One region of the Paenibacillus sp. FSL F4-0100 genome, then DNA from elsewhere that is predicted to be linked to it. Evidence: a T-box and tRNA genes for the amino acid it is inferred to sense, from the RefSeq annotation. Region 1 holds a T-box; the other regions hold tRNA genes.

What was found. A T-box is a leader RNA that pairs with one kind of tRNA and senses whether it is charged. The one in region 1 lies ahead of metG (methionine--tRNA ligase), so its partner is inferred to be a tRNA-Met.
Region 2: it encodes a tRNA-Met, which carries the amino acid that the T-box ahead of metG (methionine--tRNA ligase) is inferred to sense. The anticodon was not compared.
Region 3: it encodes a tRNA-Met, which carries the amino acid that the T-box ahead of metG (methionine--tRNA ligase) is inferred to sense. The anticodon was not compared.

The regions. Positions count from the first base shown of each region.
Region 1 is NZ_CP150303.1:280,766-285,946, reverse strand. It holds gene MHH48_RS01350 (alpha/beta hydrolase) at 1-595, shown strand, start outside; gene metG (methionine--tRNA ligase) at 1,206-2,852, opposite strand; T-box leader at 2,899-3,168, opposite strand; gene MHH48_RS01340 (sigma-70 family RNA polymerase sigma factor) at 3,219-3,599, opposite strand; gene MHH48_RS01335 (helix-turn-helix domain-containing protein) at 3,924-4,841, shown strand; gene pdxA (4-hydroxythreonine-4-phosphate dehydrogenase PdxA) at 5,011-5,181, opposite strand, start outside.
Region 2 is NZ_CP150303.1:1,953,217-1,958,397, forward strand. It holds rRNA gene MHH48_RS08490 (23S ribosomal RNA) at 1-1,175, shown strand, start outside; tRNA gene MHH48_RS08495 (tRNA-Asn) at 1,331-1,406, shown strand; tRNA gene MHH48_RS08500 (tRNA-Ser) at 1,412-1,503, shown strand; tRNA gene MHH48_RS08505 (tRNA-Glu) at 1,521-1,595, shown strand; tRNA gene MHH48_RS08510 (tRNA-Val) at 1,731-1,806, shown strand; tRNA gene MHH48_RS08515 (tRNA-Met) at 1,894-1,970, shown strand; tRNA gene MHH48_RS08520 (tRNA-Asp) at 2,002-2,078, shown strand; tRNA gene MHH48_RS08525 (tRNA-Lys) at 2,211-2,286, shown strand; tRNA gene MHH48_RS08530 (tRNA-Gly) at 2,328-2,402, shown strand; tRNA gene MHH48_RS08535 (tRNA-Arg) at 2,407-2,483, shown strand; tRNA gene MHH48_RS08540 (tRNA-Leu) at 2,526-2,605, shown strand; tRNA gene MHH48_RS08545 (tRNA-Pro) at 2,614-2,687, shown strand; gene MHH48_RS08550 (BofC C-terminal domain-containing protein) at 2,835-3,548, shown strand; gene ruvC (crossover junction endodeoxyribonuclease RuvC) at 3,763-4,266, shown strand; gene ruvA (Holliday junction branch migration protein RuvA) at 4,263-4,880, shown strand; gene ruvB (Holliday junction branch migration DNA helicase RuvB) at 4,915-5,181, shown strand, end outside.
Region 3 is NZ_CP150303.1:6,632,271-6,637,451, reverse strand. It holds rRNA gene MHH48_RS30300 (23S ribosomal RNA) at 110-3,158, shown strand; tRNA gene MHH48_RS30295 (tRNA-Asn) at 3,314-3,389, shown strand; tRNA gene MHH48_RS30290 (tRNA-Ser) at 3,395-3,486, shown strand; tRNA gene MHH48_RS30285 (tRNA-Glu) at 3,503-3,577, shown strand; tRNA gene MHH48_RS30280 (tRNA-Val) at 3,754-3,829, shown strand; tRNA gene MHH48_RS30275 (tRNA-Met) at 3,917-3,993, shown strand; tRNA gene MHH48_RS30270 (tRNA-Asp) at 4,024-4,100, shown strand; tRNA gene MHH48_RS30265 (tRNA-Phe) at 4,170-4,245, shown strand; tRNA gene MHH48_RS30260 (tRNA-Thr) at 4,268-4,343, shown strand; tRNA gene MHH48_RS30255 (tRNA-Tyr) at 4,348-4,432, shown strand; tRNA gene MHH48_RS30250 (tRNA-Trp) at 4,439-4,512, shown strand; tRNA gene MHH48_RS30245 (tRNA-His) at 4,535-4,607, shown strand; tRNA gene MHH48_RS30240 (tRNA-His) at 4,653-4,728, shown strand; tRNA gene MHH48_RS30235 (tRNA-Gln) at 4,748-4,822, shown strand; tRNA gene MHH48_RS30230 (tRNA-Gly) at 4,838-4,912, shown strand; tRNA gene MHH48_RS30225 (tRNA-Cys) at 4,924-4,997, shown strand; tRNA gene MHH48_RS30220 (tRNA-Arg) at 5,010-5,086, shown strand; tRNA gene MHH48_RS30215 (tRNA-Leu) at 5,095-5,174, shown strand.

The DNA of each region.
Region 1 (5,181 bases):
GGATTTTATTATATTGGGGCATTCGGGCCATGCCTTCATGGCGCTGGAGTATGCCAAAAAATACCCGGAACATGTCCGGAAGGTGGTCCTGCTGAACACGGCCCCGACCAACAGCCCGGAGCGACAGCAGCAGAGCATCGCTTTTTTCAATGAAACGGCAAGCCCTGAACGGAAACGGCAGTTTGAAGCGGATATCGCCCTGCTGGCGGGGGACATCCAGAGAGAGCCGGAACGTCGTTTTGCTCATATGTGCATCCGAATGGGAGCGCACAGCTTCTATGACTATGCTTATGATGCGGCTTGGATGTGGGAAGGGGTCTTCACCAGCATGCCCGTCATGGATCATTTATGGGGGGAAGCCTTCGCGCGGCTCAATCTGATCGACTCGTTGAAAGAGGTTGCCAAGCCCGTCCTCATCGGTCTTGGACGGTACGACTATTTGGTCAGTCCCGTATCACTCTGGGATGCTGTAGACGACTCGCAGGAACACGTGAAGAAGGTCATTTTTGAAAAAAGCGGCCATAATCCGATGTTCGAAGAGCCTGAGCTATTTGATGCCATATTAACGGATTGGATTCATGAAACGGATAACTAATCCGTGAAGATACAACGTATGCCGTTACTGTAATGAAGAGGAGCCCTCAGCATTCCGCTGGGGGCTCCTTTTACGTCTACTTGCGTTTAACCGGTAAACTCTCGCTTCATACGGCTTCAGCGGCATCGTCCGGATGGATGCTCTTCTCGCTGAAAACTGCTCCTTTTTCGAGTCCGCGCGGACACAGGTTCCGTTATTTGTTGATATTCCATCGTTTTTTAAACCCATGCGGACACATGTTCCGTAAATGCACCATAATCACGGCTCATTCTTGTAAAAACTTAAGAATAGCGGATCTCCTGTCCGCATGACCCTACGAAATGCCAAGAAACAACGGAATAGCGGAACCACAGTCCTCAAAATCGCAGTCCGTACTCAGTCACAATGGACCATCGGGTCAGCCTCCTCTTCTTTGACACTCGCTAATGGCCCCCTTAATCACTTGCTCCTTGGATCGCTTAACCCCTTTGTTCCTTGGACCACTTAAACCCCTTGCTTCTTTGACCTCTAGACCCCTAATTACTTGCTGCTCTAGCACTGGATCTACTACATTCCTTGATCACTTACTACTCACTCCTTGGGTCAGTTGAATCTTAGCCACTTAAATCAATTACTCCCTTTCGGATAACTCCCCCAGCCTGCGCGTCTCCTCCTCAATCCGGCTGGTATCGATCCGTTCAAACAAAAGCTCTACGTCATGAATCGGCCTGCCAGCCGGAACACGGCACCACTCCCACACAGGCTTCTCCAGGGAGAGAAAGCCTCGTATCCTATCGCAAGAGAACGGAATAAACGGCTGCAGCAGGTTCGCCAAATTGGCAATAATCTGAACGCAGGTATACAGCGTTGTTTCGCACGCTTCGCGATCCTCCTTGACCTGAATCCACGGCTTCTGTTCATCAAAATATTTGTTCGCCATGCGCACCACGCTGAAGATTGACTCCAACGCTTCCTTCAGTCGCCCACCCTCAATGAGCGCCCCGGACTCGCAGTACAATGCCTCAACCCTGCTCTGCCACTCTTCAGATATACAGCCCTCGGGCACTTTCCCCTCAAACGATTTGTTCACAAACACCAAAGTACGGTTGACGAAATTCCCAAATGCACCAAGCAGCTCGCCATTGTGGCTGTGAATGAACTCCCTCCAGGAGAAATCGGTATCCCGCTTCTCGGGGCCGTTCGCAATGAGAAAGTAACGAATGGAGTCCGGCTGATAACGGCTTAACAAATCCGGCACCCATATGGCCCAATTCCGACTGGTCGAGAACTTCTTCCCTTCCAGCGTCATGTACTCGCAAGATATGATTCGGTCCGGCAAATGCAGGTCACCTGCCCCCTTCAGCAGCGCCGGCCAGATCAGCGTATGAAACGGGATATTATCCTTCCCATGAACATAGTAAGCGGTAATCTCATCCCTCCCCTTGAGCCAAAAGGATTCCCAATCGCCGCCCGTTTCCGCGGCCCACTGCTTGCTGGCGGATAAATAGCCGCTGACCGCTTCGATCCAGACATAGATTTTCTTATTCTCGAATCCCGGAATAGGCACATCCACGCCCCAGGTCAGATCCCTCGTAGCCGCCCGATCCTGGAGCCCTTCCTCCAGGTATCTTCGGGTCAATTGAACCGCATTATCCCGCCAGCCTCGGGCGTTATTCAAATCATCCGCCAGCTCAGCCTGGAAATGTGACAGCGCTACGTAAAAATGCTCGGTGGGCCGCTCCACCGGAGGGTTTCCGCAGATTTTGCAGGTCCTGTTCGTCAGGTCGGACGGGTCAAGTATGGTGGAACAGGCGTCGCACTGATCCCCACGGGCCCTGCTGCCGCATACAGGACAATCTCCTTCCACGTAGCGGTCCGGCAAAAACCGCTGATCGGTTTCGCAATACGTTTGCTGTATAGTTTTTCGATACAGATGGCCGTTTTCCAGCAGCTTCAAAAACAGTTCCTGCACCACGGCGTGATGAAACGTCTGGTCGGTTCGCGTGTATAAGTCGTAGGAGAAACCCAGCCGTTCGAAGCAATCCACAAACTCCCCATGATACCGATCCGCAATATTCCCCGGAGCCACGCCCTCCTGAATGGCTTGAACCGCCACGGGCGTTCCATGACAATCACTGCCGGATACGTACAGGACCTGATCGCCTTTCGCGCGGAAATAACGCGCCAACACGTCTCCAGGCAGCAAACTTGCAAGCCTCCCTAAATGTAATGACCCGTTGGCATAAGGCCAGGCACCGCCGATAAAAATGTTCGTCATATCAATCATCCTCCTTTTTTTGGACAACAAAAAAAGCCCTCATCCCAAAAGGGACGAGAGCTTGCCGCTCACGTGGTACCACCCAATTTCATTCATGCCTTGCGGCATTCACCTCTTTAGGTACGACGCCATATATCGCGTGTATACCCTAGCACGTTAACGGGTGCGGGATCCGGTACAGCCTACAACCTCTGCAGGGTTTCGGTGCACAGCTCAGAGACCATATTCCCAAGGTTCTTTCCTTACCCCTTTTCACCAGCCGGGGCTCTCTGTTCAAAGACGTTACCAAGGTACTCTTTCTCTTCATTGCTTTTGTTTAACATTATTCAAGTTACTGGAAATCATACCCGAACTTTATGAATGAAGTCAAGGGGACGGATGCGCATCCTTCCTTGCCCTTTCCCGGCCATCCCGTATCGCTCCCAGCTTCTTCCCCAGCATCATCTTCAGTTTCTTGCGGGCTCTGCTCATGCGGTTCCGTACATTTTCAGGCTCAATTTGGAGCACTTCGGCAATTTCCAAAGTGTTGAAATCCTCGTAATAATACAAATACATCGGCTGTCTTAGGGTTTCAGGCAGAGTAAGCACAGCCGATAACAGTTCGTCATGGTTCTCCTCGCTATTCATCATCGATTCAGGCGCCTCCATGGCGCACTCGCTTAAACGATTCTCCGAAAGAAAGTCCATCGGTTCCAGCTCCGTTTCCTCGTAGGTTGATCGATTCTTCCTTGTTCCCCTTAGTTTCAACTTCGGGCCCTTTTCGTGACCGGTTGTATTGGTCGTCTCTTCCTCGAGAAGATGCGTGCCCACAAATTTACCGGGTCATGCCTAGATTTCCAGAACTCTCTGGCCGTTCGATCCACTTCCATCTGCTGCTGCCTGATGAGATATTCCGCAACAAACCAATTGTTCATCTCCAGTCTCTCCCCTCGCCGCCCATAAGTTCATATTTTTTTGAACTATATATTTAAGTTCAATTATATATGAACATAGTAAAAGTTCAATATTTATTTTCACCAGGATGTGGTATCATAAAAATGGAATGATGTGTACTTGAAGGAGAGATTGATCATGACCGTTATCCGAATTGACTATTCGCCTGTTCACGAGCTGGTCACCAGCTTATTCGCATATACAGATAATAAAAACCAAATGCATGATCTAGGAAATAAGTGGAGGAAAGAAATTCAGAAGAAACTGTCTGCATCTTTTACGGATAAGCTCGAAGAGCTGGTCCTGTTCGAGCTTATTGCTTATCTGCACCTGGCTATCGTAGACAGCCCGGAAAAAGACAACGTCGAGAGGTTTCTTGCCTGGTTTGCCGATTTGGGAGAAGGCCAATTGTATGAAATCCTGGCGCCTTATCTTGAAGACGGGTTTCCGATGGGACTTAAAACATTCCGGGATCTCAGCCATGAGATCATGACGGAGTGGCACCGGACCTATACAATAACGCCGGAAATTCACGACTTGCTGGGACGTTCCGCTGCCCGCATGGAGCAGCTTAGCCGGGAACTCCCCTACATTGATCTGATTGATGAGGCAACAAGCGGAATTGTGCTCGATCCTGAAGATGAATACAACGCCATTCTTCTTATCCCTACCTATCACATCAAGCCGTTAAACCGGATGGACTACGTGAGCAACCAACAGCTCATTATCAGCTATGCCGTAGATGATGAGCAGGTGGACGAGGATACACCCACCAGTCAGCTGCTGCGGATGACCAAGGGGTTGGCTGACGAGAAGCGGCTGGTGCTGCTGCACATCCTGGCTAAAGGCCCCGTTACGTTTACCGAATTGCAGCAGAAGACCGGCCTTTCAAAGAGCAACCTTCACTACCATCTATCCCTGCTTAAAACCGCGGGTCTCCTGCGCATGCATTTCAAAATGCCGAATGAGCGGTATAAATACAGTGCCAGACCTGAATCCTTCAATCAGCTGCAAGCGTTCCTGGAGTCTTACGTGTTTGGATTATCCCAGTCATGAGGAACGAATCCCGTTACAGCGAAGAAACCTGAGGAACAATAAAAAAAGATGACCCCATAGGTGGAGTCATCTTTTTGTTATGAACAGCTTATATTCCTGCGGAATCTTGTACTGTCACTTCGATAAAAAGGTAATGGCGGCCGCTATGTCCCGCCCGGCAATAACATCTTTAGGCTTTAGGCGCCAGTTCCGCTGCCTGACGGATCGCTTCCATCAAGCTTTTCTCGTCGGCGATGCCTTGCCCGGCAATGTCGAACGCCGTACCGTGATCGACGCTGGTGCGGATAATCGGAAGGCCAACGGTAATGTTGACGCCTGCATCCAAGCCAAGCACTTTGAC
Region 2 (5,181 bases), 1.7 Mb from region 1:
GGTGCCTCGGTAGGGTGAATAGCCCGAGGGGGCCGCAGTGAAAAGGCCCAAGCGACTGTTTAGCAAAAACACAGGTCTGTGCGAAGCCGTAAGGCGAAGTATACGGGCTGACGCCTGCCCGGTGCTGGAAGGTTAAGGGGAGCGGTTAGGAGCAATCCGAAGCTGTGAACCGAAGCCCCAGTAAACGGCGGCCGTAACTATAACGGTCCTAAGGTAGCGAAATTCCTTGTCAGGTAAATTCTGACCCGCACGAATGGCGTAACGACTTGGGCGCTGTCTCAACGAGAGATCCGGTGAAATTTTAATACCTGTGAAGATGCAGGTTACCCGCGACAAGACGGAAAGACCCCATGGAGCTTTACTGCAGCTTGATATTGGATTTGGGTACGATCTGTACAGGATAGGTGGGAGCCTTTGAAGCATGAGCGCCAGCTTGTGTGGAGGCGACGTTGGGATACCACCCTGATCGTATCTAGGTTCTAACCTGGTACCGTAATCCGGTACGGGGACAGTGTCAGGCGGGCAGTTTGACTGGGGCGGTCGCCTCCTAAAGAGTAACGGAGGCGCCCCAAGGTTCCCTCAGAATGGTTGGAAATCATTCGAAGAGTGCAAAGGCATAAGGGAGCTTGACTGCGAGACCTACAAGTCGAGCAGGGACGAAAGTCGGGCTTAGTGATCCGGTGGTACCGCATGGAAGGGCCATCGCTCAACGGATAAAAGCTACCCTGGGGATAACAGGCTTATCTCCCCCAAGAGTCCACATCGACGGGGAGGTTTGGCACCTCGATGTCGGCTCATCGCATCCTGGGGCTGAAGTAGGTCCCAAGGGTTGGGCTGTTCGCCCATTAAAGCGGTACGCGAGCTGGGTTCAGAACGTCGTGAGACAGTTCGGTCCCTATCTGTCGTGGGCGTAGGAAATTTGAGAGGAGCTGTCCTTAGTACGAGAGGACCGGGATGGACGTACCGCTGGTGCACCAGTTGTTCCGCCAGGAGCATGGCTGGGTAGCTACGTACGGAAGGGATAAGCGCTGAAAGCATCTAAGCGTGAAGCCCCCCTCAAGATGAGATTTCCCAATTCGTAAGACCCCTTGAAGACCACGAGGTAGATAGGTTGGAGGTGGAAGTGCAGCAATGCATGGAGCTGACCAATACTAATCGGTCGAGGGCTTATCCAAAAAACACCCCAAAAAGTGAAGCGAAGCTTTGAAGCAACGCCGAATACTTTCCGGGGACCCCGATATTGCATGGGGGAAATGCTACGGATTCTAAAACACGCAAATTCGTTTCGTATCTAGTTTTCAGGTGATCAATCACTTGAATTAAATATTGTTCCCTGATAGCTCAGTTGGTAGAGCACTCGACTGTTAATCGAGTTGTCACAGGTTCGAGTCCTGTTCGGGGAGCCACTTATGGAGAGGTGTCCGAGTTGGCCGAAGGAGCACGATTGGAAATCGTGTAGGCGCCAAAAGCGTCTCGAGGGTTCGAATCCCTCTCTCTCCGCCAGCAAGGACTGCATATATGGCCCGTTGGTCAAGGGGTTAAGACACCTCCCTTTCACGGAGGTAACAGGGGTTCGAATCCCCTACGGGTCACCACTATCTTTATTGCATCAGGGGATGAGAATCCCGTCGGTTCGTCGGAGGGTAACTTCGTAGGCATAGACTTCGCAGTCTCGAACGAAGTGAGAGTATCCCCTACGGGTCACCCTTATCTTTAACAACATTCCAGACGGAGGCTTAGCTCAGCTGGGAGAGCATCTGCCTTACAAGCAGAGGGTCGGGGGTTCGATCCCCTCAGCCTCCACCATGATTTATCCCCAAAAAGTGAAGCACATGCTTCGCAAGTAATTCTGATTACTTTTCGGGGACCCCATACAAGCAACCCTTTTAATGACGCGGGGTGGAGCAGTTCGGTAGCTCGTCGGGCTCATAACCCGAAGGTCGTAGGTTCAAATCCTGCCCCCGCAACCAATTTTATATCGCGATAGCGATAATGCCTCATGGAACTGTGGTGTAGAGGCCTAACATGCCTGCCTGTCACGCAGGAGATCGCGGGTTCGAATCCCGTCAGTTCCGCCATTCTTATAAGCTTCAGGGATGAGAATCCATCATGGGTTCGTCGAAGCATCATCTTCGTTAGCATAGACTTCGCAGTCTCGAACGAAGAGAGAGTATCCCGTCAGTTCCGCCATTCTTTACTCTTAGTAATAAGAGCCATTAGCTCAGTTGGTAGAGCACCTGACTTTTAATCAGGGTGTCGAAGGTTCGAGTCCTTCATGGCTCACCATCTTTACCAAGAGAGCTTGAGACGGAATACATATTTACATTGCGGACGTGGCTCAGCGGTAGAGCATCGCCTTGCCAAGGCGAGGGTCGCGGGTTCGATTCCCGTCGTCCGCTCCATTTTGCGCCCTTAGCTCAGCTGGATAGAGCGTTTGACTACGAATCAAAAGGCCGGGAGTTCGAATCTCTCAGGGCGTGCCATTTTTTAAACTAAATTGCTTACTCTATATGAAATTTCATTGTGCCGGTGTGGCGGAATTGGCAGACGCGCGCGACTCAAAATCGTGAGGGAAACCGTGGGGGTTCGAGTCCCTTCACCGGCATTAATTAACGGGATGTAGCTCAGCTTGGTAGAGCACCTGGTTTGGGACCAGGGGGTCGCATGTTCAAATCGTGTCATCCCGATTCGAATCGAAAGACTGCTTTCAGTGTAACTGAAAGCAGTCTTTCTTTGTTATGGATTGAAAATGATGCTAATGGCAAAAGCGGAACTGAATAATTTGGCAGCTTCCCGGTCACAATATGAAAAACATTGAATAGAAGGGGATAACCTTGAGTGTTTTTCATTTCTTTAAGAAGCTGTTCAGAAAACGGTGGAGACGCTGGAGACGCGCGATTTGGCCCTGTGCAATCCTATTGATCGCAGGTATCATGATATGGACCGGCCAGAATATAAAGGATCAGATGCATAAGCTGCTCACTGCTGCATCCGACGAAACGCCACTGGCCGTAGAAACGATGCATTACTTGCAGATCGCGGATGATAAGTTGGAAGAACGCCGGCAGGATCAGAGGGAATTTATGCAGAAGCTGAATACCTCGAAGGGAAAGAAGCATGTTCATGTTCGCATCACTTATGTATGTGGCATCGAAGAGCAGGATATGGGTAAGCTTACGGCGGACGGTATTTATGAACTGATGAATAAAAATCCTTTATGGCAGGGACGCTTGGATAACAAAGGAGTAGTTTGGCTGGAGCACACCGTATCCGACCTCTCCCCCACCTGTAAGAGGCAAGCTTATATGAGTATCGATTCCAAAGGAAACTTAACGTTGTTTGATGGCCCACCGGAAGAAGAGAAAGTGATGCGGACCTTCTTTCAGCTGGATGTCGGTTCGATGGAGTCTTCTTTGCCCAAAGATGTGATCAAGCAGCTTGAAGAAGGTATTCGAATCCAAGATATGGAAGAGTATAACAGTGTTCTGTCAACCTTTAGCGATTATGCACGGGATATGGCTGAGAATGTCATGAACCCGACCCCTTAAAATTGTCCCTGCTTTGTCGCTTGGTGACTGAAAATGCTGCTGCCCGGAAATTTTCCGGGCAGTTTTTTTGCGTTGGAGGGGGATGTCAGCGGTCTCAATATAGTGGATACGTAACGGTTGCTTAAAGGATCAAAGTTTTTCCTCAACAGAGGTCGATCTTTTGTTATAATGAGAGAACGATACATATGTTCGCTTCATCAGAGGAGAGATTGGTTTGCGCATTTTAGGGATCGACCCCGGGATTGCGATTGTAGGTTTCGGGTTTGTAGATAAGGTTGGAAGTAAAGTTACACCGGTACAGTATGGCTGTATCCAGACGGAAGCCCATACACCGGATGAAGAGAGGCTGCAACACGTGTACGAAGGCATGCAGCAGCTTATTGATAAATATGAGCCTGAGGCCGTTGCTTTCGAGAAATTGTTTTTTAACCGCAACGTAACCACGGCGATGTCCGTATCCCAGGCCAGAGGAGTTCTTATCCTGGCTGCGGTCCAGCGCGGGCTCCCGATTGCAGAATATACGCCGATGCAGGTGAAGCAGGCGATCGTCGGCTATGGCAAGGCCGAGAAGAAACAGGTACAGGAGATGGTCAGGATGTTCCTGAAGTTGCAGAGCATTCCCAAACCTGACGATGTGGCGGATGCATTGGCTGTAGCGATCTGTCACGCGCATTCCTATACACTGAATTCCAAGTTAAATGAGGTATTGCGAAAATGATCGATTTTTTACGGGGACAGGTAGTCCACTTAGAGAGTGAATATATTGTATTGGATGTTCATGGGGTAGGATATCGGGTGTTCTGTCCGAATCCGTATGTTTTTGCCAAAACCGAAGGAACCATCACGGTGTTTACCCATCATCATGTCCGTGAGGATGCCATCCTGCTGTTTGGATTTCCGACACGGGAGGAACAGAAGCTGTTCCGTAAACTGATCGAAGTCTCGGGTATCGGTCCGCGTGTGGCGCTCGGCATATTGGGCGGGGGATCACCGGATCATGTGGTTTCCGCCATCTACCAGGAGAATGTATCCTTCTTAATCAAGCTTCCGGGAATCGGTAAGAAAACAGCGCAGCGCATGATTCTGGACCTGAAGGACAAGCTTGAGGGATTCGGAAATGCGAGCATGATGACAGGTCTTTTTGCCATTCAGGAGCCTGAGCCGGAAGCTGACGGCTCGGCGTGGTCTGAGGCACGTGAAGGATTGAAGGCTCTTGGTTATACGGATAGCGAGCTGGACAAGGTCTGGCTCAAGATCAAGGATTCCGGCGCAAGCGGCGAATCCGTCGATGTGCTCATGAAGCGGGCACTGCAGCAGCTATTCGCTGGTTAGATAGAGAATCGCTGCAGGAGAGGAGTTTATATAGATGGACGATCGAATTATTTCCGCCAATCTAATGATGGACGAACAGGCTGTCGAGCTTAGCCTGCGTCCACGCTATTTGGCTGAATATATAGGACAGAATCAAGTTAAGGAAAATCTCAAGGTATATATCGAAGCGGCAAAAATGCGTAACGAAGCGCTTGACCACGTGTTGTTGTACGGTCCTCCGGGACTCGGCAAAACGACACTGGCGAATATTATCGCCAATGAGCTTGGCGTTAATCTCCGTACGACTTCCGGTCCGGCAATC
Region 3 (5,181 bases), 1.3 Mb from region 1:
GCAATTAGAAATATTCTTTTAGCTGAACTTGTGTCAAGTAATTGATCAAGTTTTTATAAAAGTAGCAGCGAAGGTTTTGGGATCATCGATCCATATAACCGGAGCAATTGGTTAAGCTACTAAGAGCACACGGAGGATGCCTAGGCGCTAGGAGCCGAAGAAGGACGTGGCGAACAACGATACTGCCTCGGGGAGCTGTAAGCAAGCTTCGATCCGGGGATGTCCGAATGGGGAAACCCAGCTGATGTAATAGTCAGTTACCCGTATCTGAATACATAGGATACGAGGAGGCATACCCAGGGAACTGAAACATCTAAGTACCTGGAGGAAGAGAAAACAAGAGTGATTCCGTCAGTAGCGGCGAGCGAACGCGGAACAGCCTAAACCAGAGAGCTTGCTCTCTGGGGTTGTGGGACGTCTCACATGGAGTTACAAAGGAATTTATTAGGCGAAGAGGTCTGGAAAGGCCCGCTATAAGAGGTAAAAGCCCTGTAGCCGAAAGTATATTCCCTCCGAGACGGATCCCGAGTAGTGCGGGGCACGTGAAACCCCGTATGAATCCAGCAGGACCATCTGCTAAGGCTAAATACTCCCTAGCGACCGATAGTGAAACAGTACCGTGAGGGAAAGGTGAAAAGCACCCCGGAAGGGGAGTGAAATAGATCCTGAAACCGTGTGCTTACAAGAAGTCAGAGCCCGATTCTTAAGGGTGATGGCGTGCCTTTTGTAGAATGAACCGGCGAGTTACGTTCCCATGCAAGGTTAAGGCGAGAAGCCGTAGCCGCAGCGAAAGCGAGTCTGAATAGGGCGACTTAGTATGTGGACGTAGACCCGAAACCGTGTGATCTACCCCTGTCCAGGGTGAAGGTGCGGTAACACGCACTGGAGGCCCGAACCCACGTATGTTGAAAAATGCGGGGATGAGGTGGGGGTAGCGGAGAAATTCCAATCGAACTCGGAGATAGCTGGTTCTCCCCGAAATAGCTTTAGGGCTAGCCTCGGAATTGAGAGTCGTGGAGGTAGAGCACTGATTGGGTGCGGGGCCCGCAAGGGTTACCAAGCTCAGTCAAACTCCGAATGCCATAGACTTATATCCGGGAGTCAGACAGTGAGTGCTAAGATCCATTGTCAAAAGGGAAACAGCCCAGACCATCAGCTAAGGTCCCCAAGTGTGTGTTAAGTGGGAAAGGATGTGGAGTTGCACAGACAACCAGGATGTTGGCTTAGAAGCAGCCACCATTTAAAGAGTGCGTAATAGCTCACTGGTCGAGTGACTCTGCGCCGAAAATGTAACGGGGCTAAACACACCACCGAAGCTATGGCTTGAATCGACTTCACTGCTTCTTTGAGGTAGTGAGACTGAGATGAACATTTTTGTCAGACTTGAGATGAAATCAAGGATGACCAAATGCTCTCAGGGGATAAACACACTTCGAAGGCGGAGTGAAGTCGATTCAGGGGTAGGGGAGCGTTGTGTATGCGTTGAAGGTGTACCGTAAGGAGCGCTGGAGAGTACACAAGTGAGAATGCCGGTATGAGTAACGAAAAGATCAGTGAGAATCTGATCCGCCGAAAGCCCAAGGTTTCCTGAGGAAGGCTCGTCCGCTCAGGGTAAGTCGGGACCTAAGGTGAGGCCGAAAGGCGTAATCGAAGGACAACAGGTTGAAATTCCTGTACCACCGTAAACCGTTATGAACGATGGGGTGACGCAGGAGGGTAGTGACGCGGACTGATGGATGTCCGTCCAAGCAGTGAGGCTGATGTGTAGGCAAATCCGCACATCGATAAGGCTGGGCTGTGATGGGGAGTGAAAATTATAGTAGCGAAGGTCATGATCTCACACTGCCAAGAAAAGCCTCTAGTCAGGTGAAGGTGCCCGTACCGCAAACCGACACAGGTAGGCGAGAAGAGAATTCTAAGGCGCGCGGAAGAACTCTCGTTAAGGAACTCGGCAAAATGACCCCGTAACTTCGGGAGAAGGGGTGCCTCGGTAGGGTGAATAGCCCGAGGGGGCCGCAGTGAAAAGGCCCAAGCGACTGTTTAGCAAAAACACAGGTCTGTGCGAAGCCGTAAGGCGAAGTATACGGGCTGACGCCTGCCCGGTGCTGGAAGGTTAAGGGGAGCGGTTAGGGAGTAATCCCGAAGCTGTGAACCGAAGCCCCAGTAAACGGCGGCCGTAACTATAACGGTCCTAAGGTAGCGAAATTCCTTGTCAGGTAAATTCTGACCCGCACGAATGGCGTAACGACTTGGGCGCTGTCTCAACGAGAGATCCGGTGAAATTTTAATACCTGTGAAGATGCAGGTTACCCGCGACAAGACGGAAAGACCCCATGGAGCTTTACTGCAGCTTGATATTGGATTTGGGTACGATCTGTACAGGATAGGTGGGAGCCTTTGAAGCATGAGCGCCAGCTTGTGTGGAGGCGACGTTGGGATACCACCCTGATCGTATCTAGGTTCTAACCTGGTACCGTAATCCGGTACGGGGACAGTGTCAGGCGGGCAGTTTGACTGGGGCGGTCGCCTCCTAAAGAGTAACGGAGGCGCCCCAAGGTTCCCTCAGAATGGTTGGAAATCATTCGAAGAGTGCAAAGGCATAAGGGAGCTTGACTGCGAGACCTACAAGTCGAGCAGGGACGAAAGTCGGGCTTAGTGATCCGGTGGTACCGCATGGAAGGGCCATCGCTCAACGGATAAAAGCTACCCTGGGGATAACAGGCTTATCTCCCCCAAGAGTCCACATCGACGGGGAGGTTTGGCACCTCGATGTCGGCTCATCGCATCCTGGGGCTGAAGTAGGTCCCAAGGGTTGGGCTGTTCGCCCATTAAAGCGGTACGCGAGCTGGGTTCAGAACGTCGTGAGACAGTTCGGTCCCTATCTGTCGTGGGCGTAGGAAATTTGAGAGGAGCTGTCCTTAGTACGAGAGGACCGGGATGGACGTACCGCTGGTGCACCAGTTGTTCCGCCAGGAGCATGGCTGGGTAGCTACGTACGGAAGGGATAAGCGCTGAAAGCATCTAAGCGTGAAGCCCCCCTCAAGATGAGATTTCCCAATTCGTAAGACCCCTTGAAGACCACGAGGTAGATAGGTTGGAGGTGGAAGTGCAGCAATGCATGGAGCTGACCAATACTAATCGGTCGAGGGCTTATCCAAAAAACACCCCAAAAAGTGAAGCGAAGCTTTGAAGCAACGCCGAATACTTTCCGGGGACCCCGATATTGCATGGGGGAAATGCTACGGATTCTAAAACACGCAAATTCGTTTCGTATCTAGTTTTCAGGTGATCAATCACTTGAATTAAATATTGTTCCCTGATAGCTCAGTTGGTAGAGCACTCGACTGTTAATCGAGTTGTCACAGGTTCGAGTCCTGTTCGGGGAGCCACTTATGGAGAGGTGTCCGAGTTGGCCGAAGGAGCACGATTGGAAATCGTGTAGGCGCCAAAAGCGTCTCGAGGGTTCGAATCCCTCTCTCTCCGCCACTATTATTTCAAGCAAGGCCCGTTGGTCAAGGGGTTAAGACACCTCCCTTTCACGGAGGTAACAGGGGTTCGAATCCCCTACGGGTCACCACTTTCTTTATTGCATCAGGGGATGAGAATCCCGTCGGTTCGTCGGAGGATAACTTCGTAAGTATAGGCTTCGCAGTCTCGAACGAAGTGAGAGTATCCCCTACGGGTCACCAATTTCTTTTGAAAAACACTTGCTTCTTATATCAGATTTTGGTATGATTAAAGTCGCTTTGTTATGGAGGCTTAGCTCAGCTGGGAGAGCATCTGCCTTACAAGCAGAGGGTCGGGGGTTCGATCCCCTCAGCCTCCACCATGATTTATCCCCAAAAAGTGAAGCTCATGCTTCGCAAGTAATTCCGATTACTTTTCGGGGAACCCATACAAGCAACCCTTTTAATGACGCGGGGTGGAGCAGTTCGGTAGCTCGTCGGGCTCATAACCCGAAGGTCGTAGGTTCAAATCCTGCCCCCGCAACCAATTTATATCGCGATAGCGATAATGCCTCATGGAACTGTGGTGTAGAGGCCTAACATGCCTGCCTGTCACGCAGGAGATCGCGGGTTCGAATCCCGTCAGTTCCGCCATTATTTATAACTTTGGGATGAGATGAGTATCCGATATTGGGTTCCGTCAAAGTTCGCGAAGAGCTTTAAGGCTCGGTAGCTCAGTCGGTAGAGCAGAGGACTGAAAATCCTCGTGTCGGCGGTTCGATTCCGTCCCGAGCCACCATGTACGTTTTATAACTTTATATGCCGGTGTAGCTCAATTGGTAGAGCAACTGACTTGTAATCAGTAGGTTGGGGGTTCAAGTCCTCTCGCCGGCACCATTCTGGAGGATTAGTGAAGTGGCTAAACACGGCAGACTGTAAATCTGCTCTCTTCGAGTTCGGTGGTTCGAATCCATCATCCTCCACCAGTTTTTAGGGGCATAGTTTAAAGGTAGAACAACGGTCTCCAAAACCGTTGGTGTGGGTTCAATTCCTGCTGCCCCTGCCATTGAATATTTATAATGAACTTGGCGATCGTGGCGAAGGGGTTAACGCACCGGATTGTGGTTCCGGCATTCGTGGGTTCGAGACCCATCGGTCGCCCATTATTTCATTATGATTATTCTCTAAAAAAACTATTACATTATGGCGATCGTGGCGAAGGGGTTAACGCACCGGATTGTGGTTCCGGCATTCGTGGGTTCGAGACCCATCGGTCGCCCCATAGTTTTTTTAAAAAATGTTGGGGATTAGCCAAGCGGTAAGGCAACGGACTTTGACTCCGTCATGCATAGGTTCGAATCCTATATCCCCAGCCATTGATTTTTATGTTTGCGGACGTGGCTCAGCGGTAGAGCATCGCCTTGCCAAGGCGAGGGTCGCGGGTTCGATTCCCGTCGTCCGCTCCATTTTTATTTCTGGCGCCATAGCCAAGTGGTAAGGCACAGCTCTGCAAAAGCTTTATCCCCAGTTCGAATCTGGGTGGCGCCTCCATAACAAAACTATGTGCCCTTAGCTCAGCTGGATAGAGCGTTTGACTACGAATCAAAAGGTCAGGAGTTCGAATCTCTTAGGGCACGCCATAAAGTAAGCCGGTGTGGCGGAATTGGCAGACGCGCGCGACTCAAAATCGTGAGGGAAACCGTGGGGGTTCGAGTCCCTTCACCGGCATCATCCA